DNA from 2 places in the Cobetia sp. cqz5-12 genome. Region 1 is predicted to be linked to the other one. Evidence: riboswitches for the same ligand, from Rfam matches in the RefSeq annotation. Region 1 holds a riboswitch; the other holds the start of a gene.
What was found. A riboswitch is a leader RNA that binds a small molecule or an ion and turns the genes downstream of it on or off. The one in region 1 is predicted to bind thiamine pyrophosphate.
Positions count from the first base shown of each region.

Region 1 (15,876 bases):
GCCTGTCTCGGTGAGGTGTTTCGAATCGACTTCAGGATTCAGCACAAGGCCGGGCATACCCTGTGGTTCGAGTCGATCTCGACGCCCTCGATGGACCCCGTCTCCGGGCGTTATCAGCGCGTGCTGTCGGTGTCGCGCAACATTCATGAGCGCAAGCTGGTCGAACAGCGCCGTGAGCATGAAGCGATGACGGACGCGATGACGGGCGCCATGACCCGCGCCAGCTTCCTCGACACGCTCGATACCCTGCTGAGTTCGTCATCGCGGGAGCAGATGGCGTTGATCCTGTTTGATATCGACCACTTCAAGCGCGTCAATGACACTCACGGCCATGCGGCGGGTGATCAGGTGCTGATCAGTCTTGGCGAGGAGTGTCGTGCCCAGCTGCGGCGCGACGACTGCTTTGCGCGTCTGGGCGGCGAGGAATTTGCCGTGCTGCTTACCGACGCCGGCACGGCCACCGGTGTCGGAATGGCCGAGCGGCTGCGACAGCAGATCGCGGCGCTGGAGGTGCGCTTCAAGTCGCTGACACTGCGCTGCACCATCAGCATGGGAGTGGCGACACCACAGCCGGGGGAGACCCGGGATGGCTACCTGCACCGTGCCGACATGGCACTCTACAGTGCTAAGCGCAGCGGTCGCGATCGGGTGGTGCTGGCATCGCAGTCCTTGAGCGAGGACAATTGAGCCAGCACCGGTGATCAACCGGGCACACCTGCAGCCGGTGTGTCGGATTGTGGATCGCGTCATGCAAGTGGATCAGGTCATACAAGGAGTAGGCGATGCGAATGTTACGTGGCTGGTGCGCTGGCACCCTGTTGTTTGCACAGTCGGTATTTTCCGCCGGACAGGCCATGGCCGCCGAGGAGGCACCGCTGGTCAATCGTCTCGAGGGGCCGCAGGTGGTGACGGAGACGGTGACCTATCGGGCCAATGGTGAGGAGCACGTGGGCCTGATCGCACGCGATGCCAAGGCGCAGGGGCGCCGGCCCGGCATCCTGCTGGTGCATGAGTGGTGGGGCTTGAACAGCTATGCCCGCAAGCGCGCCGAACAGCTGGCAGGACTTGGTTATGTGGTCATGGCCGTCGACATGTATGGCGGTGGGCGCACGGCCGAGCATCCCAAGGAGGCAGGGGCCTTCTCCTCCAAGGTGATGAGTGACTGGCCGAAGGCCGAATCCAGCTTCAATTCGGCGCTGGCGGTGCTGCGCTCACGTCCGGAAGTCGATGGCGAGCGCATGGCGGCGATCGGCTACTGTTTCGGCGGTGCCGTGGTGCTCAACATGGCGCTGACCGGAGCCCCGCTCAAGGCGGTCGTCAGCTTCCATGGCAGCCCGTCGATTGCCGTGACGGAGCCTGAGCCGTTCGCCGGTCGGGTCGTGATCCAGAATGGCGCGGCAGATACGCTGGTGCCGCAGGAGGATCTCGACAAGCTGGTCGCGACCTTCCAGTCTCTCGAGACGCGTACCACGCTGATCCAGTATCCGGGCGCCAAGCACGCCTTCACCAATCCGGAGTCGGATGCCAAGGCGGCCAGGTACGATCTGCCGCTGGGCTATGATGCAGCCGCGGATTCGGCTTCCTGGCAGGTCATGCTCAACCTGTTCAATGAGGTCTTCAAGACGCCGAAGAAATCCGTCAAGACCTGAGCCGTCAAGGCCTGAGCCGTCGCCATCTGTGCTGAAGGTGATCGACATGAAAAAGCCCGCCCGGGGAGTTTCCGGGCGGGCTTTTTCATGGGGCTTTTCCAGGAGCTATTTCATGAACCTGTTTCAAGGTCTCTGTCATGAGGTCAGGGCAAGGCGCTCAGCGATCGCTGAGCGTGCCTCAATCCAGCTCCTTGAGTGACAGCACCTGATGCGCCAGGCGAATCATGTCGGGGTCGCCGGTATGTTTGCTCGTGACATCGGACAGCTTGATCACAGGCACCCATTCCTGACCCTCGGGACGGGCTTCGGTCATCTTGATCACCATGTTCATCGGCTGCGGGCCGACATCATTGGTGAAGTTGGTGCCGATGCCGAACGACATGCCGATACGCCCGGCGCAGTAGCGCACGATACGATCGACCTTGTCGGTGTCCAGGCCATCGGAGAACACGATGGTCTTGGTCTTGGGGTCGATCCCCAGTGACTCATAGTGGCGGATGGTGGTCTCGGCGAATTCGATGGGGTCACCACTGTCGTGGCGCACGCCGTCAAACAGCTTGGCGAACTTCTTGTCGAAGCTCTTGAAGAAGGCCTGACTGGTGAAGGTGTCAGACAGGGCGATCCCCAGGTCGCCGCGATAGACCTTGACCCAGTTCTCCAGCGCCAGGATGTTGGCCATCTTGAAGCCGAAGCGCGCGGCATGAAACATGAACCACTCATGCGCGTGCGTGCCGATCGGCTTGATGCCGTGGCGCTGTGCCATGTGCACGTTGCTGGTGCCGATGAAGCAGCCGCGGCCGTGGTCCTTGAGGCCCGCGACCACCTTGTCGTGCACATCGTAGGAGTGCCGACGACGAGTGCCGAATTCCGCCACGCGGATGCCGAGTCGCTTGTAGTGCTCGATCTTGGCCAGGGTGCTGTCGCGCAGTGCCTGATCGCTGTCGCGCTGATCCCCGCCCAGCTGATACCAGAGCTCGCTGATCATCGCCATCAGCGGGACCTCCCACAGGATGGTGCGATACCAGTAGCCTTCGATATGTACCTCCAGCTCATCACCGGTCTGGGTGATGGTGATCTCGGAGGGATCGAAGCGGAAGCCCGCCAGGAAGTCACGGTAGGTCGGGTCCAAGAAGGGGCAGTGAAGCTCGAGGAAGGATTTCTCTTCCACGCTCAATGCCAGTTCGGCCATGTTGTCTACCGCGATACGCAAGGCCTCGCCGAACCCCGGCGGGAATGAATGCTCGCCACGGTTGATGAAGGCGTAGCGAGCGCGTGCATAGGGAAACAGTTTCACCACGGCGTTCTGCATGGTGAACTTGTAGAAATCATTATCGAGAATCGAGTACAACATCGAGGCTCGCTCAGTATCAAGGCGGCTCGGGGGAACCGGAATCGCTGGCAGGGCAGGCGCTGCGAGAAGCAGGTATGCCCCGCTGGCACGGGGAAGCAATGTCGACGCATTATCCGTGCAGGCGCGCTGCACGTTCAAGCCGGAGTGCCCAGGCGTAGGTCAGGTGCTGAAGGCCATGATGCCGAACATGGTCAGCATCATGCCGCCGAACATCAGCAGGCCGGCCAGCGACAGGGCGATCAGCAGGTAGCCGAGAATCAGTCCTGCCAGGGCCCAGCTGTCACCGGCTTCGCCACTGCGGCGGATCTGGCTGCGCGCAATGTGGCCACATACGACGCCGCCGAGTGCCGCAGGCGCGAGCAGGCAGCCGAGCACGCTCAGGGCAAAGGCGGCCACTGCCATGAGATTCGTGCTGGCATGGGTGTCCTGCGCGGGCGGGGTCGGTGCATAAGGCCCTTGAGAGGACTCTTGAGCGCGCCCCCGGGTCTGTGAGCCGCTCGTGGATGTGTCATCGGGCGGCGTGGGAGTTTCTGTCATGTGGGTCTCGTTGTCCTGCATCATGACGACACACTAGCATGTCCTGGGATGTGCGGCATGTCTGCACCAGCGGTGGGCATGGCAAGACTATGAGGAGAGTACGGTGACAGGGCAATGGCAGGCGGATGATGAGGCTGCTCAGGCGGTGACAGGGGCGGTGACAGACCAGAAGCAGACTGTGAGCGCTGCAGATGTCGCAGAGAAACAGGGCTGGCGCCTGGAGGTGCTGGATTCTCTCGACGCCCTCACCGCCAGTGAATGGAATGCGCTGGCAGGCGATGACTATCCCTTCCTGCAACATGCCTATCTGAGCGCGCTGGAAAGCTGCGGTGCGGCCAGTGCCGCCAGTGGCTGGCATCCTGCCCATCTGGTGGTGCGAGATGCCGACGGCCGCTTGCTGGCAGGGCTGCTGCGCTATCTCAAGCTGCACTCGCGTGGCGAATATGTATTCGATCAGCAATGGGCGGAGGCCCTGGAGCAGGCCGGTGGGCGCTATTATCCCAAGCAGTTGACTGCCGTACCGTTCACTCCCAGCGATGGCCCACGCCTTGCCACCTCGCCGCAGTTGACGTCGCCTGCCGCCCGACGTGCCTTGCTTGAGTGGTTGTGGCCGCATCTCAAGGCTGGCATCGCGCCCGCGGCTGAGCCGGGTAGCGCGCTGCGTCGTTATGAGCACAGCGGATTTCATCTGCTGTTTGTCGCGGCAGAGGAGCGCCAGGACTGGCTGGCGGCGATTCCGGAGCTGATTTCGCGTCCTGGGATGCAATATCACTGGCAGTCACGCGGTGAGCCGGATTTTGCCAGCTGGCTTGAGAGTCTGCGCTCCAAACGGCGCAAGGAGATCCGTCGCGAGCGGCGCAAGGTCGCCGAGCAAGGCTTCACGCTGGCCAGGCTCGAGGGGGCGCAGATTGGCCCTGACGATATCGAGGCATTCTACCGCTGCTACTGCATGACCTATCTCGAGCGCGGCCAGCGCCCTTATCTGCCGCTCGATTTCTTCCATCAGCTCAGACGCAACATGCCCGAGCGGCTGCTGCTGGTGCAGGCGCGTGATGAGCAGGGCGCACCGGTGGCGGCAGCCTTGTGTCTGATCGGCAGTGATTGTCTGTATGGTCGTTGGTGGGGCAGCGAAGTCCACGCCGACTGTCTGCACTTCGAGGTCTGCTATTACCAGGGGCTCGAATTCTGCCTGCAGCGAGGGCTCAAGCGCTTCGATCCCGGCACCCAGGGAGAGCACAAGATCAGCCGCGGTTTCGCGGCGTATGCCACCGGGTCGCTGCATTGGCTGATGCATCCCGGGCTTCAGGAGGCGGTGGCCGAGGCCGTCGAGGAGGAGGCGCGCTGGCTGAGCAAGGCGCGTCAGCAGGTGACGGCAATGCTGCCTTACCGGGAGGCCGCGCCTCAGACAACGCAGGAGTGATGGCCCTCAGCTTCCGTCACTGCTATCCGCTGGCGGATTTTTCCGCGGAGTCATAGGCAAGAAAGATTGCGAATAGAGCGCTACACTGAGTTATATATGAATGCTCTAATCCAGAGGCGCCCATGCTGATCAAGGACTGTGATTCACGGGAATATGACCTGCTGGTGCTTGAGGTGCTGGCGCAGGATGCTGCGCTTGCCGCGCCCGAGCGCCACAAGGTGCTGGAGGCCCTGCGTGCGATACGTGCCCGTCAGGCGCGTCGCCGTGCGCTGGCAAGCCAGCTGGATGCCTTGTTGGGGACACGGGATGATTGGGTCGTGCTGCATGATGTGCGCCTGGCGCAGGCAGAGGGCGTGATCGAGATCGATCACCTGCTGATCAACAGCCTCATGCAGGTCTGGGTGCTGGATGCCTCCTGTTTTGATCTGACGCTCTCGATCACCCCCTTTGGTGAGCTGTTGGCCTATAGCGGCCGAGTCGCGCAGGGGAGCGAGCCCCCCTCAGACGAAGATGGGGTCATGGCGCATGCCGTGACGCCGTGCCCCTTGCAGACGATCCCTGAGCGTAGCCGCGCCATCGTGCAATGGCTGGAGGCCTCCGCGTTGTTGCCTGTGCGCCTGGGGATGACGCTGCAGCCGCAATTGCGCTATCGCATCGTGGTGGCCGATGCGGCTCAAGTCAGTCGCCCGCCGGAAGATATCGTCGACAGCCGTGCGCTGTTGTCCTTCGCGCGCCTCAAGCGTCAGTGCCTGCAGGTGAGCGGCAAGACCGCTTACGTGACACGGCTGCGCAGTTTTACCCACCGCCTCGATCAGCGCCGCCTGCGCCAGCTGGGACGCGCCATCGCGACCCAGCATGTGGCTCCCAACACGGATTGGGTGGCAAAGCTGGGCCTGGCCGCTGACACGCGCGCGTCGGAGGGTGACGCTGCCACTCAGGTGTCTCCGCTGGCCTATCTATGGCAACCGCCGCTATCACCTGAAGCACTGCCGCAGATCTCAGGCGAAAGCGCTGCCATGGCGGCAGAGTCTGATGACATGGAGGGGACATCGGATGACACGACGCTGGCGGTCCAGCGTGGCGTGACATCTACGGCTGCCCTGAAACGGCAGTGCGGTTTTGGGGGCCGAGGGCTGCAGGCCGCGCATTGGCAGCCCGGGCACCAGGCTCTGGATCAGGGCAGCCAGGAAGATCCCGCTAGCCCGCAGGCGGCAGGCGAGCAGCCGGGGGCTGCGCCCAACGATCAGCAGGGTGCGTCTTCCGCCCAGTCGCAGGATGAGGAAAGCCTGCCGCGCTGCCAAGGCTGTCGGCGATGGCTTTCCTCCCAGAGTGTCGACTTCTGTCGCCAGCCAGATCAGGCACGTGCGCTGGGCGGGCGCCTGCTCTGCAAACGCTGCCGCGCCGCCTCATGCCAGTGAGGCAGCAGCACGGCGCTATCCTCAAGTTCAGCCTTTCAGCTTCGGGCCTCTGTCCCAGCCCTGTGTCTGAGTCCTATGGTCCAGCACTTTGGCCCAGTCTGGCGTTCCAGGGCGTGGTGTGTGGCATGACGGGGCCCCAGGGCGTCAATTTTCTTTTCGACTTCTGATTGTTTTTCTCCAGTGCAATCAAGTGACTGCATCAATCCGAGCGTACAGGCCATTCGTTGCGATGTTTTTGATGTTGCAGTGCAACAAAGACTGTCTTATGCTGCGTTGCAGCGAGGATGGAACCTGGTCGATAGCACTATCTGACCGCGACGGCTTGATAGTGACGGCTTGATAATGATGGCTCGGTCACTACGGTGCACCAGCCCGGTTCAGTCCTGATAACCGAACGGAGCAAGGCTCCGGTTCATTTCAGCGTGATGCCAATACCCTGGAGGGTGCCTACATGTTCAATGCCAACTTCGAGAAGTCCGCTCAGCAGTTCGACGATATGTTCCTGTCTCCGCTGCGTGCTTTCAGCGCCCTGAGCATCGATTACAGCGAGAAGCTGATCGGCGCCCAGATGGAACTGACCAAGTCCTATGCTGATGCTTCCCTGACCCAGGCGCGTTCCATGCTCGAGATCAAGGACAGCGAAGGTCTGAAGAACTTCGTCAAGGAGCAGCAGGAAACCGTGAAGACTCTGGGCGAGAAGCTGCAGAACGACACCCAGAAAGTGGTCGAGCTGAACCAGGAATACGCCAAGAAAGGTCAGGAACTGGCAGAAAGCAACGCCAAGTCCGCCTCCGAGGCCATGCAGAAAGTCGCCAAGTAAGCGACTGCTGCTGACGTTCTCAGGCGAGCGTCCTCAATGCCCACTCGGTCTTCCGGGTGGGCGTTTGCGTGTCTGGAGTATCGCTGGGGAGGTGGGGAGGCGCGCGACGCTAGCGGCGAGCGCTGCCTTGGGCCACAATGACCTGCCACGCCGCCGGTGATTGCCGGCAGCATTTATTCGATCAGTGACAGGTGATAGACATGGCACAGGCCACAGCGCGTCATATTCTCGTTTCCAGCGAAGAACAGTGTGTAGCTCTCAAGACCGAAATCGAGAACGGCCGCGATTTCGCTGATGCCGCTCGCGAGCACTCCTCCTGCCCGTCCGGCCGCAGTGGCGGCGACCTGGGCGCCTTCGGCCCGGGCATGATGGTCAAGGAATTCGACGAAGTCGTGTTCAGCGCCCCGATCAACACCGTGCAGGGCCCGGTGAAGACCCAGTTCGGTTATCACCTGCTGGAAGTCACCAGCCGCACGTGAGCCTTCTGTCACGCTCATGAGATGTCATGAGCGTTTGACAGGATGTGACGAAAACGCCCCGACCATCACTGGTCGGGGCGTTTTTTGTGTCGCTCGGAAAGTCAGCTTTCCTGTGCGTCAGGCGCTTGCCTACACCTCCTGATAGAGCTGGCTGCCTTCACGCTTGAACTTGTCGGCCTGCTCCTGCATGCCGGCCATCACGCTGTCGGCATCGCCGGTCAAGCCATGTTCGTTGGCATAATCACGCACTTCCTGGGTGATCTTCATCGAGCAGAACTTCGGCCCGCACATGGAGCAGAAGTGGGCGACCTTGGCCGAGTCCTTGGGCAGCGTCTCGTCGTGGAAGCTGCGCGCGGTGTCCGGGTCCAGACCCAGATTGAACTGGTCTTCCCAGCGGAACTCGAAGCGCGCCTTTGAGAGCGCATTGTCACGGCGTTGCGCGCCCGGGTGGCCCTTGGCCAGATCGGCGGCATGTGCGGCGATCTTGTAGGTGATGATGCCGGTCTTGACGTCGTCCTTGTTGGGCAGGCCCAGGTGCTCCTTGGGGGTCACGTAGCATAGCATGGCGCAACCGAACCAGCCGATCATCGCGGCGCCGATGCCGGAGGTGATGTGATCGTAACCCGGGGCGATGTCGGTGGTCAGCGGACCGAGGGTGTAGAAGGGCGCCTCGTCACACTCGCTGAGCTGCTTGTCCATGTTCTCCTTGATCAGGTGCATCGGCACGTGACCCGGGCCCTCGATCATGACCTGGACATCGTGCTGCCAGGCGATCTTGGTCAGCTCGCCGAGCGTCTCGAGCTCACCGAACTGGGCGGCGTCATTGGCATCGGCTACCGAGCCCGGGCGCAGGCCATCGCCCAGTGACAGGCTGATGTCGTAGGCCTTGCAGATCTCGCAGATGTCCTCGAAGTGGCGATAGAGGAAGCTTTCTTCGTGATGCGCCAGACACCACTTGGCCATGATGGAGCCGCCGCGCGAGACGATGCCGGTCACGCGACTGGCAGTCAGCGGCACATAGCGCAGCAGGACGCCGGCGTGGATGGTGAAGTAATCGACGCCCTGTTCGGCCTGCTCGATCAGCGTGTCGCGGAAGATCTCCCAATCGAGGTTCTCGGCCACGCCATCGACCTTCTCCAGTGCTTGATAGATCGGCACCGTGCCGATGGGGACGGGAGAATTGCGCAGAATCCATTCACGGGTCTCGTGGATGTTGGCGCCGGTCGAGAGGTCCATCACGGTGTCGGAACCCCAGCGGATCGCCCAGGTCATCTTGTCGACCTCTTCCTCGATGGAGGAGGTGACCGCCGAGTTGCCCAGGTTGCCGTTGACCTTCACCAGGAAGTTGCGGCCGATGATCATCGGCTCGCTTTCCGGGTGATTGATGTTGGCGGGAATGATGGCGCGGCCGCGTGCGACTTCCTCACGCACGAATTCGGCGGTGATCTCGTCGGGGAGGTTGGCGCCGAAGCTGTGGCCCGGGTGCTGGTGGCCCAGAATGCTCTCGACGGATTCGCTGCCCTGATATTCCTCACGCAGCGCGATACGACGCTGATTCTCGCGAATCGCGATGTATTCCATCTCCGGCGTGATGATGCCCTGGCGCGCATAGTGCAGCTGGGTGACATTCTTGCCCGGCAGGGCACGACGCGGGCGGTGGTCCAGCTCGAAACGCAGTGATGACAGGCGCAGGTCGGCCTGGCGCACGCGGCCATATTCACTGCTCAGCTGATTGAGCTGTTCGGTATCACCGCGTTCCTCGATCCACTTCTCGCGCAGTGGCGCCAGACCCCGGCGGATGTCGATCTCGACCGCCGGATCGGTGTAGGGGCCGGAGGTATCGTAGACGACGATCGGCGGGTTCTCTTCCAGACCGCTGGAGGTCTGGGTCGGCGAACAGCCGATCTCGCGCATGGGCACGCGGATGTCCGGGCGGGAGCCTTCGATATAGATCTTGCGCGAGCCGCTCAGCGGCGCGATGGCGGCGGCGTCGACCTGTGCTTCGCTGGCGAGGTGGCGGCTGCCATCCTTGCGACCGGCACGCGCGCGTGCCTTGGGGGCAGCATCAGGCTGCGAGGCGAGCGGTGACTCGGCGGCGTTGGTGGCTTGCGGGTCTTGTGTCGTCGGGGCAGTGCTCATGCAGGTCTCCTCAAAGGGCGACGTCACGGCTGACGTCATCATGGGAAGACCGTGCGCAGGGAGAGGATGGTCGTCACCGACTCCTTGCCAACAGGTGGCCCGGGAGCGAGGCGGCCGCGCGCAGCGGCTGGCCATCAGCTTGATTCCTACGCCGGTCCTAACCGGTTCAGGTTCCACGGGACCCCTTGCTGGCAAGCTCGCGCGTCAGGGCGGCGAAGCATGCATGCAGGATCTCAGCCGGTTCCACCGGCACCCCGTCAAGCGTGTGCAGATTTCAATGCGAAAGTGTGTTGTCCGAAGCGTCAGGCTTGCCTCGGAAAGCGTTCTCGCATCCAGGCTCTGTTGGCCTGTCAGTCGTGCCATCCAGGGGGGGATGGCGTCATCCCGAGCGGCTCATGGCGAGCGCCGGGACGTCAGTCTGTCATGATTCAGTCGCGATCGAGGCCCATCTGCCAGAAGTCGATCTCGAGTCGCGTGGCGTCCCGGAAGACATCGACCAGTTCACCCAGTCGGCGCTCCGAGACCTCCGAGAGACGCGCATCCAGCCATTCACGTTCAGCTTCGACGGCTTCCTTGAAGTCATCGCTTGAGTACATCGCGATCCAGTCCGCGTACGGGTTGTTCTCGATCTCGGTGGTGTCCTGATCGAGCAGCCACTCGGCGATCTCGCCGTAGCCGATCAGGCAGGGCGCGAGCGCCACATGCAGATCGAGCAGGTCACCGCGCTGGCCGCAATCGAGCACGTAACGGGTATAGGCCAGGGTGGCGCGCGATTCCGGCAGCTCGCTCAGGTCATCCTCGCTGATGCCCCACTCGCTGCAGTAGCCGATATGCAGATCGAGCTCGGTATTGAGGATGGTGTCGAGACTGGCCGTGGCCTGACGCAGCTCCGCGAGGGTGCGGCTCTTGTAGGCGGCCAGCGCCCAGGCGCGCGCGAAGTGGATCAGGAACAGGTAGTCCTGCTGCAGGTAATGGCGGAAGGACCCCTCCGGCAGACGACCTTCGCCCAGCTGGCGAACGAAGTCGTGCTCGAGATAGTCACGCCATTCCTCGGCGCAGGCACTGGTCAGGTCGTTGAAACTAGGCATGACGCATCCCTCGGTGAGCGTGCTGACGACCCGTGATGGGGCGACAGGTCTCTGGCGCAAGCGTGGCCAGTACCGGAACAGGAGCAGGGGAAAAGCGGGGGAGGTGCCGACAGTCACCGTGAGAGAGTGGTGACGATATCGAGTGGCATCGCTTCGCGCTTGATCCCTACGCCGGTACTAGCCGGATCAGGTTCGGCGGGATCGTCATTCACGCAAGGACATTGCCTGCGCATGACATCTCAGCCGGTCTTACCGGCACCCCGTCAAGCTGTGACATGTGAGTCACTGTGCAGCGAGTGTAACAGCCCTGCGGCGCAGAAGAAGGGCAGTGTGAGCAAAAATGCATACGACTTTGGGAGGCATGCCGGGCGTGTGAAGAGCCTTAAGCGGGCTTGCTAAGAGCCTCAAGCGGCAAGGTCGGCCATGAGCGCCGGCAGGTGGCACGAAAGACGCTCCAGGTCACGCGGTTCATCGACATCCCAGCTGATCGGCAGGCAAGTGGCCGTTTTCCCGGCCCGTGCCAGTAGCGCTAGAGTGTCCCGGCAGACATGGGCATGACTCCAGCGGGGCAGCTGGAAGGCCTGCGGGCAGGGCGCCTTGAGGCCGATCAAGCCATAGCCGCCATCGTCGGTGGGCTGCAGGACCGTGTCGTGGGTGCGTAGTCTGTGGGCTGCTTCACGCAGACGCTGGCTGTCCAGCGCCGGCAGATCGGAGCCCATCAATAACACCGGCCCCTCGGGCAGATGCCGGGCCATGGCCCGGGACATTCGCTCACCGAGATCTCCCTGCGGCTGTGCCTCGAAGGTGAGGTCGGCAGAGGCATCGACAACGCTTCGCAGCCGGGATTCAAGTGCTGCTCGCAGAGCCGCCTGTTCAGGGGTATGACTTGACGGCTCGGCAGAGGGCGTCAGCATCACCACGACCTTGCCGAGGCGCGCGGCGCAGGCCTGGTCAACGATATGGCTCAGCATCCGCTCATAGAGTCGAGCTGCACCCTCGGGGCCGAGTGCGGGAATCAGGCGTGTCTTGCAGTGGCCGGCGATGGGCAGGCGACCGAAGATGATGAGAGTCGGGCGCACCTCTGACGCGTTATCAGCGGTGGGCAAGGTAGGCAACGCCGTATCACGCATGGGGCATGCCGCGCTGCTCACAGGCCTGCGCTGCGGCGCGATAGCCGTAGAGGCGTGCCAGACGTGCAGGGGAGACGCCACACCAGGCCGCCAGCCGCAGCCCCCACATCTTGACGATGGTGCGCCAGACGCCGTGGGTCTCCCAGCGTCGACCGCTTGTCGTGACACGCGCCGTCAGGTTCATAGGCGGGGTCAGATGCTTGAGCTGGGCACTCAGCCAGATATCTTCCATCAATGGCATGTCGGCAAAGCCGCCGATGGCCTCGAAGGTCGAGCGCTGCACGAACTGGGTCTGGTCGCCCGTGCTGATGCTGGTCAGCCGCGAACGCAGATTCATCATGGCGGCGATCATCGGTAACCACGGCGACTCGCCCTTGATGCTGACATCGAAGCGGCCCCAGTCGCTGCGGCGATGCGTCGTGACGGCCTCCTTGAGCAATGCCAGCGCATTGTCGGGCAAGTCGGTATCGGCATGCAGAAACAGCAGCCATTCTCCGCGTGCACGCGCGGCTCCGGCATTCATCTGGCGTGCCCGGCCCGGCTCACTGCTCAGCACGACATCACACAGCGGTCGGGCCAGTGAGGGGGTGCCATCCGTCGAGCCACCATCCACCACGATCACTTCACAGTCGCCGCCCGCGCGCAGGCGACTCAGGGCAATGAGGGTTTGCACGATGCCGGCTGCCTCGTCATGCACCGGCATCACGATGCTCAGCCAGGGAGCGCGCGTCAGGTGCGTGCATGTGCTCGACAGGGAGTCCCGGCTGGCGGGCGTCCGTGATGCTGGGGGTGGCTGCTGGTTCATGGCGGCAGGCTCCGACGATGGCGTATTCGTTGGATCATACGCATGAGTCTGTAGGCTGGATGCACGAGCGAACGACGCTCTCTCAACGCGTCATCGTTCATTAAACGCTTGGCGTGGCCTCAGTGTCGCTCCATGGACACACGATGCCTAGATGGCCATTGGGCGCATGTGGGGACACAGGACTACATTTCTGTAATTCGCAGGCGGGGTATGCAAGGCAGGTCTTCTGAGTCTGCAGCAGGTACCTACTGCAGCCAAAGGCCCTCTGCCAAGCAGCTCCTGGGAAGAGAGCTTGGAGAGGGCACTTTGAGAGAGCGCTTGGAGAGAGCTTGGAGTGATGGCTTTGAGAGAGCGCCTGGATAAGGGCCAGGGCTTCGCTTCTCAAAGGCCCGTTCTGATCAAGGTCAGGCCATCAATCGAAGGTGAGGCGATAGAGACCTGCCGCGCCGCTATCCGAGGTGAAGTACAGACTGCCATCAGGGCCGAACAGGACATCGAGCGGGCGAATCCAGCGTTGGCCGCTGCTGCTGTCCTGCAGACCGGTCAGTATCGGCACCAGGCGTGCTTCAGTGTCTGGCGTCGCCAGCTTGAGGCCCAGCAGGCGAGGCTCACGGCGGCTGGCCGGGTCACCCGCGGCGTTGCCGGAGGGCGCCGTACCCCAGCTGCCGTGGACTGCCACCACGATATCCATGTCAGCAGCCAATGGGTGCCCTGGCGGTACCACCGCGATTCCCATCGGCGCACTGCGAGCGGGGATCTCGGCCAGTGGCGGCGCGATCTCGTCACGTTCACGCGGTGAATCGCTCGCGATGCAATCATCCGCCTGCCAGTTGCCATCGACCCACTGATACCAGGGCATGCCATGGAAGCTGCCTTCGCGGGCTGCGACCACCAGCTCGCGGGGTTGCTCATAGCCCCAGTGGTCGGGGCCGTTGTTGGTGGCCAGCAGGCGCGGCTCACCTGCCATGCCCGCCTGCCAGGCGAGGCCTACCGGGTTGCGCAGTCCACTGGCCCAGGGCCGCCAGTGCGGCGCATCGCCGGACTCCTCAAGACGCAGCACGCCACCGCGGCGTTCACTGAAGGAGTAGCCCTGCTCGCTGCCTGCAAGGTATTGATTCGAGCAGTTGCCCTGGATACCCAACGCCAGATAGAGGCCACCATCAGGCCCGAGACTCAAGGTGCGCGAGTTATGGCCACCGCCGCCGGGCAGGGCGATCAGCTCACGAAAGTCATCGCGGGTGAGAGACTCGCCGGGTGAATAGTCGGCGACCAGCAAGGCTGCAGTGGTCGCGACATAGAGCCTGTCACCGCGCACCACCAGCGAGTGAGGGTAGCCCGACAGTTCGACCAGCGTCTTCACGGCAGAGAGGCTGCCGTCCGGCGTCAGCTGAGCGCGATAGACACGCTCGGCCCGCGAGCCGATCAGCAGCTCGCCAGCATCAGTGAGATGCAGCATGCGTGGACTGTCGAGCGAGGCCAGCCGCTCGAGCGTGGCACCCTCAGGCAGCTTGAGCGCTGGGGCATCGCTGGGCACTTGCTGAGCGCTCACCAGCGACAGTGAGGAAGAAGTACCTGTCTCTGTCTCCGCCTGGGCCGGCAGAGACAATGCGAGACAGGCCACCGCGACGCTTGTGACCAGGCGTGTCATCAGGCGTGCCGGTACCGCTCGAGGCAGTGCGGGGCGCCGGGGCGATGCGCTTGTGAGGTGAGCGGCGTGAGTCTCGATCGGCATCCTTGCCTCCTGTCGTTGAGCCATGCGCATTCAGTCTGGGAGCTGATGGCCTGTTGCGCCAGTGCTGCCCTCAGCCGCGCTTGCTGGCCTTGCGGCGATGCTTGAAGTAGCGGCGCCAGCCCTTGAGCGAGAAGAAGGAGTAGGTGCGCGCATAGAAGCGGGACTCCTGCCAGCCAGGTTGTTGCTCCATTTCCTGCGGGCTCTTGCGCCAGCGCTTGTATTCCCACTGATACTGGGCCGGCGCCAATGCGATCGCCGCTTCCACCGAGGCATTCACCCCGCGTGCCGAGGCGACTTCCTCTTCGCAATAGACCCCCTCATCCGCGGCGAGGAAGTGGATGGCGAAGCCATGGCCATCTTCCAGGCGTTGGGCGACACCGGTGACGACGCGCGCATCGGTTCTCGCCACCAGCTTGGGCAGCAGGGTGGCGGTATAGGCGGGGCGGCCATAGAAGTCGGCGAAGACGCCGCTGCCACGGCCCGGCTCCTGATCCGGCAGTATGCCGATCGCTTCGGCGCGCTTGAGTGACTTGAGCAAGGCAGCCACGCCACGCGAATTGGTGGGCACCAGACTCGCGCCCATGCGTTCACGGCCATTGCGGATGATCGGGTCGAGTCGCTCGAACTTGGGCGGCTCGTACATGGCAGTGAACGGAAAGTGGCTGGAGAGCCAGAAATTGAGCACTTCCCAGTTGCCGAAGTGCGGTGCCAGCACGATGACGCCGCGTCCCTCGGCACGCGCCTCGTCGAGCAGATTGCGACCGTGGACCTCGAGAATCGAGTCGCGTACGGCGTCTTCATCGCCCAGCCATACCTTGCCCAGTTCCAGCATGGTGGCGGTGGAATGCGCGAGGCTGTCGCTCGCCAGACGCGCGCGCGCCTGCTTGTCGAGCTGCGGGAAGGCCTGGCCAAGATTCTGACGCGTAACCCGGCGCTCGCGGGGATTGCACAGCTGCACCACACGCGCCAACGGGCGCGCCAGCCACCAGAGCTGGCGGGTGCTGAGCCCGGACAGTCGTTGCCACAGACAGGCCACGGAGTTGGCCTTGAGAGGAGTCAGGCGCTGTTCCATGGCCTGTTCGAACCGCTTGAGAGTCTTGTCCATCGTCACACGTGAAGTTCCGGTGGTCTGGCGTGAAAGATCGCGCCTGGTCTGACGCGAAGGCAGGCGCCGTGACATCGTCAGGTGTCGCGGTGCCGTACTCGAATGATGCTCATTGTGCCAGAGGGGGGCGTTGCCTGCAGACTCCATCGTGGCAGGCGCAGGACACTGGCGCGGGGTATCATTCAGCACTCAGACAGTCGTCG
Region 1 is NZ_CP044522.1:3,166,886-3,182,761, reverse strand. It holds gene F8A90_RS13340 (PAS domain-containing protein) at 1-687, shown strand, start outside; gene F8A90_RS13335 (dienelactone hydrolase family protein) at 783-1,649, shown strand; gene pncB (nicotinate phosphoribosyltransferase) at 1,828-3,000, opposite strand; gene F8A90_RS17600 (DUF4190 domain-containing protein) at 3,160-3,537, opposite strand; gene F8A90_RS13320 (GNAT family N-acetyltransferase) at 3,641-4,957, shown strand; gene F8A90_RS13315 (nuclease-related domain-containing protein) at 5,080-6,375, shown strand; gene F8A90_RS13310 (phasin family protein) at 6,827-7,195, shown strand; gene F8A90_RS13305 (peptidylprolyl isomerase) at 7,396-7,674, shown strand; gene thiC (phosphomethylpyrimidine synthase ThiC) at 7,804-9,813, opposite strand; TPP riboswitch at 9,940-10,080, opposite strand; gene tenA (thiaminase II) at 10,242-10,901, opposite strand; TPP riboswitch at 11,048-11,174, opposite strand; gene F8A90_RS13290 (TIGR04282 family arsenosugar biosynthesis glycosyltransferase) at 11,306-11,980, opposite strand; gene F8A90_RS13285 (TIGR04283 family arsenosugar biosynthesis glycosyltransferase) at 12,024-12,734, opposite strand; gene F8A90_RS13280 (PQQ-dependent sugar dehydrogenase) at 13,249-14,568, opposite strand; gene F8A90_RS13275 (lysophospholipid acyltransferase family protein) at 14,639-15,673, opposite strand.

Region 2 (15,876 bases), 1.7 Mb from region 1:
GCCGGCGGTCAGCAGCACGAAGTCGAACTCCCCGCCCTGTGACAGGACCGCAGCCAGCGGCAGGGCCTCGGCCATCTTGAGGCGTGCGACGCGTCCGACCAGCGTGATGACGATGACCTTGCCGAACATCAGCGCCAGCGTCAGCGCCAGGACGGTCAGCGGACGCTCCATCACCAGTGACACGTCGACCGACATGCCCACGGCCATGAAGAACAGCCCCAGCAGCAGTCCCTTGAAGGGCTCGATGTTGGCTTCCAGCTCGTGACGGTAGACGGTATCAGCCAGCAGCACCCCGGCCAGGAAGGCGCCCAGGGCCATGGACAGGCCCACCCACTCCATCAGCAGTGCCGTGCTGATCACCACGAACAAGGCCGCGGCGGTGAAGATCTCGTGGATCTCGCTGCGCGCGACCATCTTGAGCAGGCGCGGCACGACAAAGCGGCCGACGATGATGACCGCCGCGATCATGCCGACGCCCTTGGCGATGCCGATCCAGTTGGTGCCGGTGGAGGCATCGAAGTTGTCGGCGAACAGCGGCATCAGGGCCAGCAGCGGGATCACCGCCAGGTCCTGGAAAAGCAGGATGGCGAAGGTCGACTGGCCGTGCGGCGTCGCCAGCTGCTGATTCTCGCTCAACACCTGCAGCGCGAAGGCGGTCGATGACAGGGCTAGAATCAGGCCCAGCAACACGGCGGCGGGCAATTCCAGCCCCAGCCACAGGCCGACAGGAGTGAGCAAGGCACCGCACAGCAGCATCTGGGCACTGCCCAGGCCCGCAAGCTTGAGACGCATGTCCCACAGGCGCTTGGGCTCCAGTTCGAGTCCGATCATGAACAACAGCATGACGACCCCGAATTCAGCGAAGTGCAGCACTTCGCCAGGCTCCGAGATGAAGCCGATCAACGACGGACCCAGCAGTACCCCGATGGCCAGATAGCCCAGGATGGAGCCCAGGCCCAGACGCTGGAAAAGTGGCACGGCAACCACCGCGCATCCCAGCAGCACGGCGCCTTCCATCAACATGTTCATGTGCGTGTCCTTGTGCATACACGGGCGGAGAAGGCAGCGATTGTCGCTGCCCCCTCCTTTTGTCGCAAGCGGCAAGGTGTGCAAGGCGCGACCTTGTGCTCACCGTGGTGCTGCAAGTAAGAGTCGTGATCAGGGGTGAAAGGCGGCGTTGCAGACACAAAAAAGCCCCCGCCAATGGCGAGGGCTTCAGCAGTGAAGCGGCTGATGGCAGCGATCAGGCCTGCGGCATCAGAGCTTCGTCCTGCACGTACTGGTTGAACTCGGTAAAGCCACCGATGTGGGTCTGATCGACGAAGATCTGCGGCACGGTCTCGACCGGCTTGCCGATGGTCTTTTCCATGTCGGCCTTGCTGATGCCTTCGGCATGGATGTCGATGTAGCGGAAGTCGAAATCATCGCGCTTGGCGGTGAGCTCTTCCGCGAGGTCCTTGGCACGGACACAGAAAGGGCAACCCGGACGACCGAAAATGACTGCAAGCATGAGACTCTCCTGAGGTTCGTGACTCTCGTTCAGCCCGTACTGGGTGGGCCGAGAAAATGGCGCCGGCACTGCCGGTGAGTAATGAATGACCGCCATTGTGCTTGAGCCTGCCCGGGTTTGCCAATTGAGCCGTACTACCAAAGTCATTGGGGCAATCAATCACTGCCGTGCTGAGGACTAGCCCATCAGCAGCAGATTGGCGCCAAAGCCACCGACGATCAACAGCGTGAACAGGATCAGCGCGAGCAGGAAAGGCTTCATGCCCAGTGAGCGCAGACGATCGATGCGAGTCTCGACGCCCAGGCCCGCCATGGCCATGGTCAGCGCCACGCTGCCGAGAGTAGAGAGGCTTGAGTGCACTGCCGCCGGGATCGCGCCGGTGCTGTTGATGCCGGCCATGGCGATGAAGCCCAGCGCGAACCACGGAATCGTCATGCTGCCGCCGGTTTCGCGGTCATCGCCCTCGGTGCGGGCACGCATGGCCCACAGCTTCGGCAGCAGCAGCAGGAAGGGTACCAGCATCATCACGCGCATCAACTTGACGATCAGCGCATTGGCCAGGGCGTCCGGGCCGACCGCTTCACCGGCGGCCACGACCTGAGCGACCTCGTGGATGGTGGAACCGATATAGATGCCGAACAGGCCCTCATGCATGCCGCTCAGCGGATAGAGCAGCGGGTAGACCAGCATCGCCAGCGAGCCGAACAGCACCACCGTGGCAACGGCCATGGCGGTGGCCGCCGGGCGTGCCTTGATCATCGATTCGGTCGCCAGTACCGCCGCGGCGCCACAGATGGCGGACCCGGCACTGGTCAGCAGTGCGGTATCGCGGTCCAGCCCCAGCCAGCGCGTGCCGATGAAGTAGCCGCTGCTCAGCACTGCGGTGATCACCAGCACATCGAGGAAGACGACGCTCCAGCCCAGGCCGAGAATCTGCTGCAGGGTGATGGATAGGCCGAACAGGATGATGCCGAGACGCAGCAGCTTCTTGGTCGCGATATGCAGCCCTGGGGAGAGCGCTGCAGCGTGCCGGCTGGTGATTGGCAGGTTGCCGACCACGATACCGCATAGCAGGGCGAAGACCAGCGGGCTGATGCCGGTGGAGGCCAGTGCCGGAATGGAATGCAGTGCCAGGCCCACCAGGGTCAGGCCGCCACACAGGGCGAGGCCCGGCAACATGCGGCGCAAGCGCTCGGCAGTGGCGGGGGGAGTCAGGGTCTGTGCGTCCATGAGCATTCTCCTTGTGGAAAGCGGCCGGAACATGGCCTGTCTTGTTATGGGGCGTGCGCTGGCGTGTGGTGCACGGCTGTCATCGGCAAGGGCGCTTGGGCTTGCATCGCTCGCTTAGTGCCTCTGGTTTGATGATTAGTCTATTCGGGAATATTATTTGGCAGTTAGTCGATTATTCTTTTATTACATACCGGAAAAACCGATATGCAGATCCACATCACGCTGCGCCAGTTGCAAGTGTTCGTGGCGGTGACCCGTCATGGCTCCGTCAGTGCCGCGGCGCGCGAGATCGGCCTGTCGCAATCGGCGGCGAGTCAGGGGCTATCCGAGCTTGAGCGTCATCTCGAGGTGCAGCTGTTCGAGCGTCTCGGTCGCCGCCTGGCCCTGAACGCCAATGGCCGCCGCCTGTTGGCGCGCGCCGAGCAATTGCTGGAGCAGACCCATGCGCTGGAGCTGGAGGCGCGTGAGCCCGGCGTGGTGGATGGCAACCTGCGTGGCGAGCTGGAAATCGCCGCCAGCGCCACCATCGGCACCTGGTTGCTGCCGGGGCTGGCGGGGGCCTTCATGCGCGAACATCCGGGTACCGAGCTCAATCTGCGCCTGCGCAATACCCATCAGGTGGTGGAGGCGGTGCTCAACTATGACGCCGAGCTCGGCTTGATCGAGGGCGACTGCCATGCGCCGCGCCTGATGAGCCAGACCTGGCGCGAGGATGAGCTGGTAGTGGTGGCGCCGCCGAGCCATCCGCTGGCCGTGCGCGGCATGGCGCTCAGCGATGAGGACCTCGCCGCGGCCGACTGGATTCTGCGCGAAGGTGGCTCGGGCACGCGGGCGGTCTTCGAGCGTGCACTGCACGGGCGGATCGAGCGCCTCAAGGTACGCATGGAGCTGGGCCAGCACGAGGCCATCAAGCAGGCCGTGTTCGCCGGGCTGGGGCTGGGATGTCTGTCGAGCCTGTCGGTGGCGGCCGAGATCGCGCGTGGTGAGCTGGTGGTGCTGGCCACGCCCCAGCTCAACCTGAAGCGGCGCTTCTCGATGCTGTGGCATCCGGAGCGTTACCGCAGCCCGCTGTGGCAGGCGGTCAAGGTCTATCTGGAAGCCAGCCCGCGCTGAGCCGTCGAGGACGGAGCCGCCACGCGCTTGATAGTTTGCTAACATAGGCGCTCCCCGCGAGCCGGCTGCCGCCGAGCCACGCCGCCGAGCCTGAGCTAGTGCGCCTGAGCTGCGGGGAGCGTAACGGTCTGTCTAGCGTCCATGGAGATGATGATGAGCACAACGGTCGAGCTTTATTACCACGAGAGTGATGCTCGTGAGGGCGCCGAGGAACAGACAACGAGCCAGCAGGATGCGACGCCACTGGTCATTCTTCACGGCCTGTTCGGCAGTGCCGACAACTGGCGTTCGCATATCAAGTCCTGGTCGTTGACGCGCCGCGTGATCGCGGTGGATCTGCGCAACCACGGCCGCAGCCCCCACGCGGCCGGCATGAGCTATCCCGAGCAGGCCGCGGATGTCATCGCGCTGCTCGACCGCCTCGCCATCGAGCGCTGTGACCTGCTGGGCCACTCCATGGGGGGCAAGGTCGCCATGCAGGTCGCGCTCGAGGCGCCCGAGCGTCTGCGCAGTCTGCTGGTCGCCGATATCGCGCCGGTCGCCTATGGCCACGGGCATGACGATATCTTTGCTGCCTTCGAGGCGGTGCGTGACGCACGTCCGGCCTCACGCAAGGAGGCTGACACGGTGATGGCGCAGCATGTCGATACCCCGGCCATCCGCCAGTTCCTCGCCACCAACCTGGTGCGTCTCGACGACGGCGCCATGGGCTGGCGCGTCGGGCTGGACCATATCGCGGCGGGCTACCCACAGATCGTCGAGGCGCCGCACGGCCAGGGGCCGGTCGAGCTGCCGGCATTGCTGCTGTGGGGCTCGCGCTCCAACTACGTGCAGGCCGAGGGACTGGCGACGATGCGTGAACACTTCCCTGCGCTGGAAGATGACTCCCTGGAGGCCGGCCATTGGTTGCACGCCGAGCGTGCCAGCGAGTTCCAGCAGGCGGTGGTGGCGTTCCTTGAACGCGTCGCACGCGCTTGAGTACGTCGAGCAGTCACTCCGAAAATCGTCAGCCGGCCGCGAGTGATCGGGTCATCCCGCCGGTGACTACCCACGAGCGCCTGGTGGTGGCATTGGTCACTCTGCTGCAGTTCGCCGTCATCATGGGCTTCACCATGGTGATGGCGCTGGGCCCTGACTTTGCCACCTCGCTGGGCATTCCGCTGGATCACCTCGGCTATATCGTCGGCAGTTATCCGCTGGCCGCCGCGGTCGGCACTCTGCTGTGGACGCGACACGCTGATCGCTTCGATCGCCGCTGGGCAGTGCTGGGCTTCCTGTTCGGCGCGGCGCTCTGCCACCTGATCGCCAGCTTCGCCACTGACTTCGAGACTCTGCTGGCGGCGCGCATGCTGGGCGGACTGTTCGGTGGGCCGGCGGCGGCGACGGCGCTGGCCATCGTGATCGACGTGGTGCCGGGAGTCCGCCGGGGGCGTGCCATGGGCCTGGTGATGGGCGCCTTTTCGGTGGCCTCGGTGCTGGGGTTGCCGTTTGCGCTGTGGCTGTCGCAGGGCTTTGGCTGGCAGGCTCCCTTTCGCGCCGTGGCGCTGTTGGCGCTGCTGGTGTGCGGGCTGCTGGCCTGGATACTGCCGCCTATCCGCGGCCATCTCGATAACCCCGAGACCCGCCTGCGTAGCCGCAAGGGCACCACGATCCTGAACATCCTGGCCCAGCCCGATCACCGCCTGGGGTTGGCGCTGATCGCCACGGCGATGTTCAGCAACTTCCTGGTGATTCCCAACCTGGCAAGCTATCTGCTGTTCAATCTGGGCCTGCCGCGCGAGGATCTCGGCGGGCTCTACATGATTGGCGGCGGGCTGTCGCTGGTCGGCATGCAGCTGACGGGACGGCTGTGTGATCGCTATGGCTGTGTCTGGCCGGGCACCATCACCTGCCTGGTGACGGCGCTGGTCGGCTGGGCCTTCCTGCTGCATTCGCCGGGGCCGTCGCTGATCTGGATCGGCTTCGGCGCCTACATGCTGTTCTCGTCGGCGCGGCGTGTGACCCAGAATACGCTCAACAGCTTCATTCCCGCCGACCACGAGCGGGCGGCCTTCACCAGCACCCAGAGTGCCGTGCAGCATCTGAGTTCTGCCGCCGGCAGCTATGTGGGTGCCGGGCTGCTGGTCAGCACGCCCAGCGGCGCACTGGAAGGCATGCCGCTGCTGGTCGCGGTGCTGATGATCGCGCTGGTGATCCAGCCGCTGCAGATCCTGTGGTTGTCGCGTCGCCTGGCACGCCGCTAGCGCTGGTGGAATAGGCACAGGACGACGAGAGTGAGCGGTAAAGACAGAGCTCTGGAAGCAGAGAGCAAGTTGATCAAGTCGGCCAGAAACCAGAACGCCCCTGTCGGAATCTCCGACAGGGGCGTTCTGCATGGAAGGCACTCAAACGCTCAGCGCTTCAATGGCGCTGGGCGCTCAACGCCTCAGGGCGCGTTGACGTCGACGGCCAGGTGGCTGAGCGACTGGCGCTTCTTGATCATGCCACGCTCGAACAGGAAGTTCTCGAAGTCACGGTAGCGGCCGGCATCCAGCGCGGCAGGACGCAGCGCGAAGCGCGGCAGGGTGGCGTACCAGGCTTCCTTGTTGAGCTCGGTGTCCAGGGCCGGGTCGGAATCGCGGAACATCTCCCAGCCCTGGTCCGGGTGGTTGATGATCCAGGCAGTGGCTTCGCCGACGGCAGCGAGGAAGCCGGCGTACTGTGCCTGCTTGCGCTCGTAGCTGTCGCTGTTGGCGACGAAGATCAGCTCGTCATAGGTCGGCACGCCTTCTTCCTCGATGTAGAAGGCGCGGCCCTTGACGCCTTCCTGGGCCATCTGGGCCAGCTCGAAGTTGCGGAAGGCACCGGTGACGGCATCGACCTTGCGCGTCAGCAGTGACGGCGTCAGCGAGAAGTTGACGTTGGTCAGCGTGATGTCATCCAGCGTCAGACCGCTGTACTGCAGCATGGTGGAGAGCAGCACTTCCTCGACGCCGCCGACCGAGTAGCCGACCCGCTTGCCCTTGAGATCGGCGATCGACTGGATGTCGCTGTCGGCGCGCACGACCACCACATTCAGCGGGGTGGCGACCAGGGTACCGATACGTACCAGCGGCAGGCCCTGGTCGATCTGAAGGTGCAGCTGTGGCTGATAGCTGATGGCGATGTCGACGCGCTCGGCGGCAGCCAGCTTGGGTGGCACGCTCGGGTCGGCAGGGGCGATCAGCTCGACATCAAGGCCGTGCTTCTTGAACAGGCCCAGCTCCTGCGCCAGCACCAGCGGGGCATGGCCGGGGTTGGTGTACCAGTCGAGCATGACCTTGAACTGCGTCAGCGGCTGCTCGGCGGTGGCAGTGTCCTTGGTGTTGTCCTCGGCGACGTCCTGCGAGTCAGCTTCAGCGCTCTGTTCCTCGCCGGCGGCTGGCGGGGCATCCGCGACCGGTTCAGCATCGTTCTTGGCCTGTTCGGCGGCGCCGGCGGTCGCTTCCACGGCTTCCTGGCTTGCCACCGGTGCAGACGCGGCTGAGTCGCCGTTCACTCCGACTTCAGCCTGCTGAGCGACGATTTCCGGCGCTGACTGGGGGCTGGTGGCGGGGTCTGCCTCGGCGGCGTGGGCCGATATGGCGGTGACTGGCAGGCTGCTCAGGCACAGCGTGGTCAGCAGGGTGGCGAAGGCGGTGGACAGCAGCGAGGTACGCGGTGAGCGTGTCGGCTGCGCTTTGCGCCGTGGCGCCGATGACGAAAGAGACATGGCGAAGTTCCTTGTGATCACGGGGTAGTGGTGCTGCCGTTCGTGAGCGGCAGTCGTCAGGCTCATGCAATTTGTTCGAGCGCCGAGCGTCGAGCGTCGTTGCGTATTTCGGTAACGCGATCTTGCGGTCATGCGGTCATGCGGTCATGCAGTGTCTATCCGAAGGCCAGTCGTCTTGACCCAGGAGTGTCAGCCCCGGCGTGTCAGCTCAGACGTGTCAGTCGGTCGCGGTGCCAGGGCATCAGGGCACGCAGCAGCGCATCCAGCGAGAAATAGAGCAGCAGGGAGAAGGCGACCAGCACCAGCAGGGCGGCGAACATCAGGTCGATCTCCATGCGTGCGTTGGCGTTGAGCATCAGATAGCCCAGCCCCTGACTGGCGCCGGCCCATTCCCCGATGACGGCGCCGATGGGGGCGGCGGTCGCGGCCATGCGAATGCCGGAGGCCAGTGCCGGCAGTGCGGCTGGCAGCTGGATGTGGATCAGTCGGCGCCATGGGCTGGCACCCAGGGTATGGGCAAGATCCAGCCAGCCCTGTCGGGTCTGGCGCAGGCCGTCGTAGCCGGTGGAGGCGACCGGGAAATAGATGATCAGCGTCGCCATCACCACCTTGGACAGCATGTCATAGCCGAGCCACAGCACCAGCAGCGGCGCGATCGCGAACAGCGGTATCACCTGGCTGATCAGCAGCATCGGCAGCAGCGTGCGGCGCAGGCGGGGAATGAAGGCCAGCGCCAGCGCGGTGGCAAGGCCGAGCAGAATGCCCAGCACCAGCCCGGCCAGTATCTCGCTGATGGTGACGCCAGCGTGATGGGCCAGCAGCGGCGCCTTCTCGATCAGCACCTCGAGCACGGCCTGCGGCGTGGGCAGAATGTAGGGCGGTACGGCGGTAACGGCAATGATCAGCTGCCAAAGCCCCAGCAGGAGCAGCGCGCTGATGACGAGGTGACGCATGGCGTGCAGACGTTTCATGCGGCCTCCTCACTATCACGCAGGCGGGCGATCAGTTGCGCCTGCGCCGGTGGCAGGGCCGGGTCATCCAGCGGCACCGGGCGTGCGGCGCCAAGCCCCGGCAGGCGTTCCAGCTCGGCGCCGTGGCCCGGGAGGCTCGACGGGCGCAGCACCAGCAGTTGATCGGCGAGGCGCAATGCCTCCAGCGGGTCATGGGTCACCATCAGGACGGTGCGGCCCTTGAGCAGGCGGCTGGCCAGATCATGCAGCTCCAGACGGGTGATGGCATCCACCGCCGAGAACGGCTCATCCATCATCACGACCGGCGCCTGCTGGTAGAGCGTGCGGGCGAGGGCGACGCGCTGGCGCTGGCCGCCGGAGAGAGCGTCCGGCCAGGCCTGCTCACGGCCCTCAAGCCCGACCGCGGCCAGAAGTTCATGGGCAAGTTCGCGATTGCGTGGCCGCCGGCGCAGGTCATCGCCCAGCCACAGGTTGTCGATGACGCGCCGCCACGGCAGCAGCAGGTCCTGCTGGGCCATCCAGGCCACGCGGTCGGTCAGCGGCTGACCGTCATCGGTGGCGAGATCGAGCTGGTGGAGGTCTGACATCTCCAGGCCGGCCAGCAGGCGCAGCAGCGAACTCTTGCCGCAGCCGGAGCGCCCCAACAGTGCCGTCCAGCTACCGGCCTCCAGACGCGCGGAAATATCGCGGAACAGCGTGTGGCCGGCGTAATCGATTCGTGCGTTGTTGAGGGTGAGTCCCAGCGACACAGGCAATTCCGTGGTCGGGCGGCGTGCCGGCAGGAGGAAGCAGGTGACGCGCCGTGCAGGGCACGCGTCGGGGATTCCCTCCGCCGGTATCAACCGGATCAGGTTCCAGGGGTTGTCGCGCGACGTATCGCTGCGGCTCTCAGCCCATCCTCGGGCACCCCCATCCAGACCGACAGTGTAACGTCAGTCTCTTGCCGGTGTCTTGTCCGACGCGGGTCAGGGGCCGGCTCAGGTGGGCAGGGCAGTGGCGGCGTGCGAAACGGACTATGCCGATGTGCCACGCCTTGGGTATGCTGAGCATTACTGTAACAAGACGTGTAGCCCAAGGAGATCATCATGCCCGACACACCGGATCTCTCGACCTGTTCCAGTTATCCCGTTCCCCCGCAGCGGCCGAGTACGACTGAGGCCGTGGGCGAGCCGCGTCCCGTACCCAGGGGCTGGCCCGAGGAGTCACTGACCCGACGGCTCTCGACCTATCTGGGCCAACCGCTCGAACCACTGGCTCTTGCCTGGCCGGATAGCGCCAACTGGCTATGGCGCCAGCGTGGCGGCACGCCCGGCCTCATCAAGCTGGCGCGCACCGGGCCAGACCATGATCCCTTCTGGCGCGCCATGCGCGGGGTCTTCGGCGCCGATCGCTGGGCGACCCCGGATGGCCTGACGCGACTGGCGGGCGCCTTGCCCGCGCGCCTGCCGATTCCGCCGCTGCCCCTGACCTTTCTGGGGCGTCTCGATGGCGCGCCCATCTGGCATCTGCCGTGGTCCAGCGGTCAGCCGAGTGATCTCAGTATCACCTTCTGTGAGCTGCTGGGCGATCAGCTCGGTCGCCTGCATCAGGACACGGTGTCGGGTTTCGGTCAGCCGCTGGCGCAGCCGATGCCGCTATTGCACTGGAATACTCGCGTCACGCGCTTTCTCGCCCATCACCCGCGTCGCGCGGAACTCGGCACGCTGCTCAAGCGCACCTTCCCGGCGCCGACCCGCGCGGTGTGGTGTCTGCCGGACATGCGCGCCGATCAATATCTGTGCGCCGCCACCGGCTGGGTGTGGAGCGATTGGGAGGCGCTGGTGTGGGCGCCGATCGAGTTCGACTGGGCGCTGGTGGAGTTGCTGCTGGAAACGCCGGAGCAGCGTCAGGCCTTCATGAAGGGCTATTCGCGTCATGGACGCATGATCGATCTCGATGGCCAGCGTGAGCTGTGTCGTGCGCTGTTGTGGGCGATGGAGGCCTTCGGTCCGCGGTCCTATGCTGAGCTTGCGGCAGCCCCTGCCTGGGTCTCGCCGCGCAGCCTGGCGTGAAATCGGCGTGCTGCACACTGCAAGTACATGAAAGGTGTGAAATTTCTCTGCAGCCCCATCGCTGACATGGAATACTGTGGGTGAGTCGTCATGGACGTCACTCGAGATCTGATGTAGGGCTTGGCGGGGGAGCACTCGTGGTAGAGAACCTGAATTATTATTTCTTGCTGGCAGGCACGCTGATCGCCTTGAGCGTGTTGGCCAGCCGTGTCTCGGCGCGTCTTGGCATGCCGCTGCTACTGCTGTTCCTCGGCCTTGGCATGCTGGCGGGTGAAGATGGCGTGCTGGGCATCCAGTTCGACGACGCCTCATCCGCTTACATGATCGGCAATCTGGCGCTGGCGCTCATCCTGCTCGATGGCGGCCTGCGCACACGGCTGTCCACGTTTCGTGCCGGCCTGAAACCGGCGCTGGTACTGGCCACCGTCGGGGTCTTCATGACCAGCGGCCTGGTGGGGCTTCTGGCCATGTGGCTGTTTGACCTCACCCTGATCGAAGGCCTGCTGGTCGGGGCCATCGTCGGCTCCACCGACGCCGCGGCGGTCTTCTCGCTACTGGGCGGCCAGGGCGTTCACCTCAATGAGCGTGTCGGTGCGACGCTGGAAATCGAGTCCGGCACCAACGATCCGATGGCGATCTTCCTGACCATCACGCTGGCCGAGATCCTGACAGGTCAGCTCTCCGGCGTCGCGTCGGGCATCATGAGCTTCCTGCTGCAGTTCGGTGTCGGTGCCGCCATGGGGATCGCCGGCGGCTGGTTGATCGCCCGCCTGATGCGCTACCTGGATCTTGCGCCCGGCCTCTACTCGCTGCTGGCGCTGGCGCTGGGCTTGAGCCTGTTCGCCACCACCAACGAGATGGGCGGCAGCGGTTTCCTCGCCATCTATCTGTGCGGCCTGATGATCGGCAATCACCCCGGCCGCCACCTGGAGCACATCCTGCCGGTGCATGATGGCCTGGCGCACCTCTCGCAGATCGTGCTGTTCCTGATGCTGGGCCTGCTGGTCTCGCCCTCGACCATGCTGCAGTTCGCGCTGCCGGCCGCCATCCTCAGCGTGGCGCTGATTCTGGTGGTGCGCCCGCTGGCGGTCATCCTGTGTCTCAAGCCGTTCTTCCGCTTCCGCTGGCGCGAGCTGTGGTTCATCAGCTGGGTCGGGCTGCGAGGAGCGGTGCCGATCGTGCTGGCGATCTTCCCGGTGATCACCGGGGTCGAGAATGCCGGTCTCTACTTCAATGTCGCCTTCTTCGTGGTCATCATCTCGCTGCTGGTGCAGGGCTCGTCGCTGGCACCGATGGCGCGCAAGCTGAGGGTGGTGGTGCCGCCGGGCGCACAGCCCAGCCGCCGCAACCTGCTCGGTATCATGCCGGTCAATGATTACGAGATGCTGGTCTATCGCGTCGACAACACGGCGCTGGAAGGCGTGGCGCTGCGCATGTTGCGCTTCCCGTCGGGGGCCAAGGTCGGGGCGCTGTTCCGCAACAAGGTGCTGATCCATCCCAAGGGCAGCACCTGTCTGCATCAGCAGGATGTGCTGTGCGTGGTGGGGCGCTCCTGTGATGTGCCGAGCCTCAACCGCATGTTCAATGGCGAGAGTCTGCAGCACGAGCAACGCGCCTTCTTCGGGACCTTCACGCTGGAAGGCGATGCCAACATGCAGGACATCGCCGATGTCTACGGCTTGACGCTCTCCCAGGGCGAGCAGCACCTGACCATCGCCGAGTTCATCACCCGTCGAGTCGGCGGGGTGCCGGTGGTCGGCGACGATGTCGACTGGCATGGCATCCACTGGGTGGTGAACGAGGTGGAAGGCAATCGCATCACCAAGGTCGGCCTGCGACTGCACTGAGCCTTGATCTCAATCCGTGTCTGGGCCTGAGCTTCACACACTATGACGCCCCCATTGCACTGCGTGTAATGGGGGCGTCGTGTTTGGACTCATCAATATCGTACTCTGTTGATGTCAGGCCGATCTGTCCGTGACAGCGTCTGGCCACCGGTTGTGGCCAGCGACAAGGAGGTGACTACATGGCCAGCCCACATCCTCATCTCGCGGGCTTTCTGCGGCGATTCGAGAAATTCCCGCCAGGGCTTACGGCGGATGAGAAGACCTTTCATGCCACCTTCAACGTGGTCTATGTGCTGGCGGTCAGCTGCCATCTGCTCTACGCCATCCTGCTGTTGTGGCTGGGCGAGATGGGCATTCTGGCCCTGAATCTGGCGATGCTGATCGTCGATCTGGTCTGCCTGCAACTGCATCGTGCTCGCCGTGAAGCCCTGGCGGCCACGCTGATGGCGCTGGGCACCTGCGCGCAGATCAGCTTTTCGTTGCGCTATTTCGGCTCGGAAGCCGGGTTCGACTACTTCTACTTCGGCGCCTTGCTGTGCATCTACTCGATCCGCACGTCGTTCATGCGGCGCGTTCTACTGTGTGCCGCCTGCCTGAGCATGCCGCTACTGGCCTATATCATCCTGATGCTGGAAGGGCCGATCAATCCGCTGCCCGCCGGCTGGATGCTGGCATTTCGCATCATCAATCTGGGCGTCTTGACCCTCTTCTTCACGCTGGTGCTGGTGCAGATGGGCTGGTCGGTGGAGCGCCTGCAGCAGCGTTTCGAGACGGGAGGGCGCTTCGATGCGCTGACCGGCGCCCTGAGTCGCGCGGAGCTGGTCGACAGCGGACGTGGCATGTTGATCAACAATGGAGCGCTGAGCGTGATGATGGTGGATGTCGACCATCTGGCGCTGATCAACGAGACCTGGGGTCGCCAGGCCGGCGATCAGGTGCTCAAGGAGCTGGTGCGGCGCATGCGCAGCATCCTGCGCGGGGAGGACCTGGTCGGGCGCTATGGCGGCGAGGAATTCGTGCTGTTGTGCCCGGGGCTGCATGGCGAGCGCGTCGATCAAGTGGCAGAGCGTCTGTGCAAGGGCGCCTCGGCGTTGCCGTTCGTCATCAATGACGGCCTCAACAGTCTGGATGTCAATCTGTCGATCGGTGTCGCCCAGCGTCAGTCCGGCGACAAGGACTTGGAAGGCCTGATCGCCAAGGCTGACGTCAATCTGTTCCGCGCCAAGCAGGATGGCGGCAATGGCTTCGTCAGTGACACCCGGCTGGGGCCCGTGGGCGGGCCGGGCATCGCCGCCATCAATTGAGCGCTACTCTGCGCATGGGGCTTTGTGCACAGTACTTTGCGCACGGTACTTTGAGCACAGTGCTTTGAGCACAAAGCTTGGTATACAACCCGGCACGCCCCCGGAGAATGACGTTCATGTCTCCGGGGGCGTGCTCGTGTCAGGGCGTCATCAGGCTTGCCCTGAGGGGTGTCAGCGGCGGTTGGGCTGGCGACGACGGCTCTTGTTTGCGGACTTGGGGGCGTAGTCGCTGTTCGAGGCCGGTACCGCGAGCTTGGGCGCAAAGCCTTCCACGACTTCGCGCGTCACGAAATAGCCCAGGTGTTGCTCGATGGCGCACAGGTTGCGGAAGTCATCACGCGAGACCAGCGATATGGCTTCACCGCTGGCCCCGGCACGGCCGGTACGCCCGATGCGGTGGACATAATCCTCGGCGGCGTCCGGCAGGTCATAGTTGACCACGCGCTGCAGATCATCGATGTCGATGCCCCGCGCGGCAACGCCGGTAGCCACGAGATACTTGATGGTGCCGGCCTTGAAGTCGGCCAGCAGCTGCTCGCGCATTGCCTGGCTGCGACCGCTGTGGAAGGACTCGGCGGCGATGTCACGCTTCTCCAGCTGACTGACCAGCTTGGCGGCGCCACGCTTAGTCTCGATGAAGATCAACGCCTGCTGCCACTGCTTCTCGTGAATCAGATGGCTCAGAAGGGCGGACTTGAGCTCCTTGTCGACCGTGATCAGATACTGGCTGATATCCGGCGCGGTGACGTTCTCCGGAGCGATCATGATCTCGACGGCGTCCATCACCGCGGTCTTGGCGAGCACGCGCACCTGAGCCGAGAGCGTGGCCGAGAACAGCAGGTTCTGACGCTCTCTGGGCAACTTCTCGACGATCTTGTTGATGTCGGCGATGAAGCCCATGTCGAGCATGCGGTCCGCTTCATCGATGACGAGGGTACGTGTCTCGTCGAGGTGGATCGCGCGGCGGGTCAGCATGTCCAGCAGGCGGCCAGGCGTCGCCACCAGGATGTCCACGCCCTCGATCAGGCGCTGTTGCTGGGGTTCGATCTCCACGCCGCCATACATCGCCATGGAGCTGACTTCCAGATACCGGGCGTAGTGCTGGATGTTGTCTTCGACCTGAATCGCCAGCTCCCGCGTCGGCGTCAGGATGACGGCATGTACGCGCTTGGCGCGCACCTTGGGTGCCTGTTGCAGGGTCTGCAGGATGGGCAGCACGAAGCTTGCCGTCTTGCCGGTACCCGTCTGGGCGGCGGCGATCAGGTTGTCACCGGCCAGCACGACGGGGATCGCCTTCTCCTGGATGGGAGTCGGGGTCTGGTAGCCTTGCTCGGTGACGGCCTTGACGATGGAATCGCTCAAACCAAGGGCAGAAAATGGCATGGTGTCTCGACTTGTCTAAGGGGGAGGGGCAGGCGCACATTCTGCGGCAAGGAATGTCTGGCGCAGTGATGCTCACTGTAGCCGAAAGTCCGCTGACGGCCCGGCGCATCATTGGCCATCGCTGCTCAGGCAGGGTGCGAAGTGGCGGCGATGGGCGCTGCGCGGCAACAATGAAAAAGCCCCGCCTACCTGAAGTAGACGGGGCTTTCGGAATTCAAGGTGGTGGAGGGACAGGGATTCGAACCCTGGGTAGGCTATTAACCTACGCCGGTTTTCAAGACCGGTGCATTCAACCGCTCTGCCATCCCTCCGACTCACGGAGCGAAATACTACCGAACCTGATGAGAATAGCAAGAGGTAGGTGAAGAAAAATATTCGGAAAAGCCATCGTGGACAATCACTTGCAGCAGGATTGCGCCGGGGTGAGGCCGCCGGAAGCCGCCTGCTGGTACCAGACCATTAATCAGGTCATGACTCAGATCAGGAATCATGCCCACGAAAAAGCCCCGCCTACCTGGGGTAGACGGGGCTTTCGGAATCAAGGTGGTGGAGGGACAGGGATTCGAACCCTGGGTAGGCTATTAACCTACGCCGGTTTTCAAGACCGGTGCATTCAACCGCTCTGCCATCCCTCCGACTCACGGGATGAAATACTACGGATTTTTCAGTCAGGGTCAAGGACTTGGCGTAAATTTCCTTGTCGTTCAGATGCTTGAAAGGTCGCACATGCCACAATG
Region 2 is NZ_CP044522.1:1,430,806-1,446,681, forward strand. It holds gene F8A90_RS06180 (monovalent cation:proton antiporter-2 (CPA2) family protein) at 1-1,029, opposite strand, end outside; gene F8A90_RS06185 (GrxA family glutaredoxin) at 1,244-1,510, opposite strand; gene F8A90_RS06190 (YeiH family protein) at 1,688-2,740, opposite strand; gene F8A90_RS06195 (LysR substrate-binding domain-containing protein) at 2,945-3,853, shown strand; gene F8A90_RS06200 (alpha/beta fold hydrolase) at 4,007-4,831, shown strand; gene F8A90_RS06205 (MFS transporter) at 4,828-6,096, shown strand; gene F8A90_RS06210 (ABC transporter substrate-binding protein) at 6,279-7,583, opposite strand; gene F8A90_RS06215 (ABC transporter permease) at 7,787-8,554, opposite strand; gene F8A90_RS06220 (ABC transporter ATP-binding protein) at 8,551-9,303, opposite strand; TPP riboswitch at 9,362-9,475, opposite strand; gene F8A90_RS06225 (hypothetical protein) at 9,640-10,605, shown strand; gene F8A90_RS06230 (potassium/proton antiporter) at 10,743-12,452, shown strand; gene F8A90_RS06235 (GGDEF domain-containing protein) at 12,632-13,756, shown strand; gene F8A90_RS06240 (DEAD/DEAH box helicase) at 13,928-15,139, opposite strand; tRNA gene F8A90_RS06245 (tRNA-Ser) at 15,360-15,450, opposite strand; tRNA gene F8A90_RS06250 (tRNA-Ser) at 15,684-15,774, opposite strand.
Region 2: linked by a shared signal. The riboswitch ahead of F8A90_RS06220 (ABC transporter ATP-binding protein) and the one ahead of tenA (thiaminase II) in region 1 are both predicted to bind thiamine pyrophosphate.